Regions from separate parts of the Geobacillus sp. YHL genome, predicted to be linked through region 2. Evidence: a T-box and tRNA genes for the amino acid it is inferred to sense, from the RefSeq annotation. Region 2 holds a T-box; the other holds one or more tRNA genes.
What was found. A T-box is a leader RNA that pairs with one kind of tRNA and senses whether it is charged. The one in region 2 lies ahead of tyrS (tyrosine--tRNA ligase), so its partner is inferred to be a tRNA-Tyr.
Positions count from the first base shown of each region.

Region 1: it encodes a tRNA-Tyr, which carries the amino acid that the T-box ahead of tyrS (tyrosine--tRNA ligase) is inferred to sense. The anticodon was not compared.

Region 1 covers NZ_JAEIGB010000002.1:162,997-165,443, reverse strand. Annotated here, with positions in the region: rRNA gene rrf (5S ribosomal RNA) at 335-451, shown strand; tRNA gene JCR24_RS03335 (tRNA-Val) at 460-534, shown strand; tRNA gene JCR24_RS03330 (tRNA-Ala) at 539-610, shown strand; tRNA gene JCR24_RS03325 (tRNA-Leu) at 618-700, shown strand; tRNA gene JCR24_RS03320 (tRNA-Ser) at 718-810, shown strand; tRNA gene JCR24_RS03315 (tRNA-Thr) at 1,105-1,177, shown strand; tRNA gene JCR24_RS03310 (tRNA-Tyr) at 1,190-1,271, shown strand; tRNA gene JCR24_RS03305 (tRNA-Ile) at 1,281-1,354, shown strand; gene JCR24_RS03300 (heavy-metal-associated domain-containing protein) at 1,498-1,704, shown strand; gene JCR24_RS03295 (MBL fold metallo-hydrolase) at 1,841-2,447, opposite strand, start outside.
Region 2 covers NZ_JAEIGB010000001.1:100,567-103,013, reverse strand. Annotated here, with positions in the region: gene tyrS (tyrosine--tRNA ligase) at 1-1,160, opposite strand, end outside; T-box leader at 1,211-1,435, opposite strand; gene JCR24_RS00470 (transglycosylase domain-containing protein) at 1,591-2,447, shown strand, end outside.

The DNA of each region.
Region 1 (2,447 bases), on a different contig from region 2:
CCTGCTAGGCCGAGGCGAGGGTAGGTTACGATGCCCGAGGCTTGGGCCACTGCGCTTCTTGCAGCGGCTGTGCATGCAGGGCATTGGTGACCGCCAGTGCCCTGCTTTATTGTACGTTCCTTCTCCCTATATTATACGTGTATAAGGAAGAGGATGACAAGAACTTTAGAGAAAGAGACAGTGAAGATCGAAAAAAATGAAAAAGAGGGTTGACTCTTTTGTTTTTTTATAGTAGATTTTACATTGTCGTTCCGATTCTGAGAGAACTCAAATAAAAGATACAAAAAACTTGACAAACTTTTGGATTCCTTTATAATAAAAATCGTCGCCATTGCCTAGTGGTGATAGCGGAGGGGAAACACCCGTTCCCATCCCGAACACGGAAGTTAAGCCCTCCAGCGCCGATGGTAGTTGGGGCCAGCGCCCCTGCAAGAGTAGGTCGCTGCTAGGCGATGTCGTGGAGTATTAGCTCAGCGGGAGAGCACCACGTTGACAGCGTGGGGGTCACTGGTTCGATCCCAGTATACTCCACCATCATGGGGCGTTAGTTCAGGGGGAGAACGCTTCGCTGGCAGCGAAGAGGTCAGGGGTTCAAATCCCCTACGCTCCATTTCCATGCGGTCGTGGCGGAATGGCAGACGCGCTAGGTTGAGGGCCTAGTGGGGGCGACCCCGTGGAGGTTCAAGTCCTCTCGACCGCATCGCTCCAAACAGCTACGGAGGAGTACCCAAGTCTGGCTGAAGGGGTCGGTTTCGAAAACCGATAGGGGTGTCACAGCCCGCGGGGGTTCGAATCCCTCCTCCTCCGCCATAAATATTGACTTAGCTCAATTGGTAGAGACGAGCACCTGCTTCGTCGAGTCGGCTTCGAGTTGCCTCGACGCATCCTGCTTCCTCGAAACAGCTTGTAGAGGAAGAGGCACAGAGCACAACAATGAGCCACCTTCTTGCATTTATTTTATGCCGACTTAGCTCAATTGGTAGAGACGAGCATCTGCATCGTCGAATTTGCTTCGAGTTGTCCCGACGCATCCAGCGTCTTCGAATTGGCTGGGAGAGGAAGGGACACAACAGAAGCCAAGGAGTCACGGTCTACTTCTATCATGCCGACTTAGCTCAATTGGTAGAGCAACTGAATCGTAATCAGTAGGTTGCGGGTTCGAGTCCTGCAGTCGGCATTTTTTATTTATGGAGGGGTAGCGAAGTGGCTAAACGCGGCGGACTGTAAATCCGCTCCCTTTGGGTTCGGCGGTTCGAATCCGTCCCCCTCCATTCATAAACGGGCCTATAGCTCAGCTGGTCAGAGCGCACGCCTGATAAGCGTGAGGTCGGTGGTTCAAGTCCACTTAGGCCCATTTTTTATGACAGATGGCAAGAGCAATTCTTGCCATCTTTTTTTATGCCATCGCTAACGGAGCGATGGGCCCGTTTATGCGGGCGGGAATCGGGCAAAATAAGCGGCGGGGAACGGCATGTTTTTGCGGAAGGAGGGAAGAGGATGGCTGAAGCTACCTTTTATATCGATGGGGCGACGTCGCCGCAACCCATTGCGCGCATTGAACATCTTCTTAGTGGGCTCGACGGCGTGGAGCGCTCGCTCGTCGACACGGAAGATGGGGAAGTGAAGGTTCAATTTGATGAAAAAAAGATTTCGAAGGAACGCATCGTCTTGACGTTGCAGCAGCACGGATTCCGCTTTCAGTAGCAAATTGGCGGCTGTTGTCGACAGTGTAAGGGTGTCCGATTGGGACACCCTTTTTTCTTAGCCACGGCCTGCCGCTGATCATTTCAAACCGGGAAGCCTTTCATTTCCCATTGTAAGCGTCGGCGGGATCGCTCCGTTAATGGACGTACTTTCCGTAATCTGGGACAGCGATGCGGTCAAAATCACAAGCGAGCTTCGTCAGCCCATCACGCAACTCGTCTCCCGCTACTGGGGCGCCGTGTCCCGTGACAGCGACCGATGGGAAGAGGGCGGCCAATTTGCGCACCGATTCGCGGGCGGCCGTCCAGTCGATCGTATAGTAGCGTGGCGGGCCGGTAATTTCGGTTTGCTGGGTCAATACTTTGTACAGTGAGTCTTGGCGGACCGTGACAAACGCATCGCCAGCGATCAAGGCCGCATCGCGCGGACGGAACAAGGAGATGTGGCCCGGTGTGTGCCCGGGGGTGTGCAGCCAGCGGAACTCCGGCAAATGCGGGACAGTGCCGTCCTCAGGTAGAGGTTGGACGCGGCTGCCAAGCTGGATCGGTTCGTTTGGGAAAAACGGCGAGATTTTGGCGAGAAGTCCGCCTTCAACGGACGCGTCCGGTTCGGGATAACGCGCTTTGCCGGTTAAATACGGCAGTTCGTCTTTGTGGGCGTACACCGGCACATTCCATTCCCGGACGAGTTCAATTAAGGCTCCGACGTGGTCAAAGTGGCCATGGGTTAAAATAATGGCTTGC
Region 2 (2,447 bases):
TGAAGGCGCTCGCCGTTGACGTAAATGGCGCCGTTTTGGATGTCTTCGCGCGCTTGCCGCTTCGATGGCGAAATGCCGGCAGAAACGAGCAGCTCGACAAGCGGAACGTCGCCTCCTTCATGAACGAATGACGGCACATCTTTGAACCCTTGCTCAATTTCCGCCGCTGTCAAATTGGCAATGTCGCCGCTAAAGAGCGCTTCAGAAATGCGAATCGCTTGCCTGAGCGCCTCTTCGCCGTGCACGAGCTTTGTCACTTCCTCAGCAAGCGCCTTTTGGGCCGCCCGCTTCTCTGGGGCTTCACGAAGCTCTTGTTCAAGCGCTTCGATTTCCTCTTTTGACAGGAACGTAAAGTACTTCAAGTAGCGGATCACATCGCGGTCGTCGGTGTTGATCCAAAACTGGTAAAACTCGTACGGCGATGTTTTCTCTTTATCGAGCCAAATCGTGCCGCTTTCCGTTTTCCCGAATTTCGTGCCGTCCGCTTTCGTCACAAGCGGGATCGTCAAGCCAAACGCCCGCGCCTCGCCTTTCGTTTTGCGAATAAGCTCAAGCCCTGCCGTGATGTTGCCCCATTGGTCGCTCCCGCCGATTTGCAGGCGGCATCCTTCCGTCTCGTACAGGCGGAGAAAATCGTATGCCTGCAGCATCATATAGCTGAACTCGGTAAATGAAATGCCCGTCTCGATGCGCGATTGAACCGACTCTTTCGCCATCATGTAGTTGACGCTGAAATGCTTGCCGACGTCGCGCAAAAACGTAATGACATCCAGCGGCCCGATCCAGTCGTAGTTGTTTTTGATTTTCGCCGGATTGCCGTCCGCTTCAAAATCTAAAAAGCGGCCGAGCTGTTCTTTAATACGCGCGCTCCATGCCTCGACGGTTTCTTTGGCATTGAGCGTGCGCTCGCTTTTTTTCCCGCTCGGGTCGCCGATCAACCCCGTCGCTCCGCCGACTAGGGCGATCGGCCGGTGCCCCGCCTGCTGGAAGCGGCGCAGCGTCAAAATGGCGGCCAAGTTGCCGATATGCAAACTGTCCGCCGTCGGGTCAAACCCGCAGTAGAGCGTCACCCGCTCCTCATTCAACAGCTTGCGCAACCCGTCTTCATCCGTCGTTTGGTTGACGAGCCCGCGCCATTGCAATTCCGCAAGCAAATCCATGTCCTTCACCTCTCTATAAATGTCATGCAAAAGAAAACACCCGCCCGTGATGAAGGGGCGAGTGTTCGTCGCGGTACCACCCTACTTAGAAAGCATGGTGCTTTCTCACTCATTTGGATAACGGCGCCGGCCGGCGGATGGCTACTAGGTGCCAAAAACGTTCGCCATCGCTGCTCAGGGAGGTAATTCACGCCTGCCTGTGGACTGGCTCGCACCGTCCGCCAGCTCTCTGCACCAGGGAGGCAGCCGCTACTTGTTCCCATCATCGCTTTCTCATATGAAATATATACATTCTTATTACCATAGCGATGCGCTCGCTGTCAACCCTAACGCTTTTCGCACAAACGGCGAAAAATCGGCAAAATTCCACAATGCCTCCCCTTCCTATGGTATACTGATATATAATGACTTGCCGCATAGGGGGGCTGGCATGAAGCGAAACCAACTTTCCATTTCTCTTGAAAAAGCGTGGCATTATTTTTCCCTTACATACGATGTGGTTTGGAACGTCATCTTAATTTTGCTCATCGCCGCACTCTGCCTTGTCTGCTTTGCCATCGGCGCCGGCGCCGGCTATTTTGCCTTTTTGGTCAAAGATATGCCCGTTCCCTCGCCCGACGAGATGAAAAAGGAGATTTACCATTACGGCGAAACGAGCCACATGTACTTTGCCAACGGCGTATATTTAGGCCGGTTCCGGTCCGACCTTGACCGCGAGGCGGTGCCTCTTTCCGAGGTGTCGCCATACGTCGTGCAGGCGATCATCGCGACCGAAGACGAACATTTTTATGAACACGACGGCGTCGTTCCGAAGGCCGTCATCCGCGCCGTGTTTCAAGAGCTGACCAACTCGCCGGTCAAAAGCGGCGGGAGCACGCTTACGCAGCAGCTCGTCAAAAACCAGATGTTGACGAACGAGGTGTCGTTTGAGCGGAAGGCGAAAGAAATGCTGCTTTCACTTCGTCTGGAGAAATTTTTTTCCAAAGAAGACATTTTAGAGGCGTATTTAAACGTCGTTCCGTTCGGCCGCAATTCTTCAGGGCGCAACATCGCCGGCATCCAAGCCGCGGCCCAAGGCGTCTTTGGCGTCAACGCCAAAGAGTTGAATCTCGCTCAAGCGGCGTTTTTGGCCGGACTGCCGCAAAACCCGTTCGTCTACACCCCGTTTGCCGCTGACGGCAGCGTCAAATCGGATCTCTCGGCGGGATTGAAACGGATGAAAACGGTGCTGTACCGGATGAAACGGGCCGGCTACATCTCGGAAAAACAGTATAAGGAAGCGCTTTC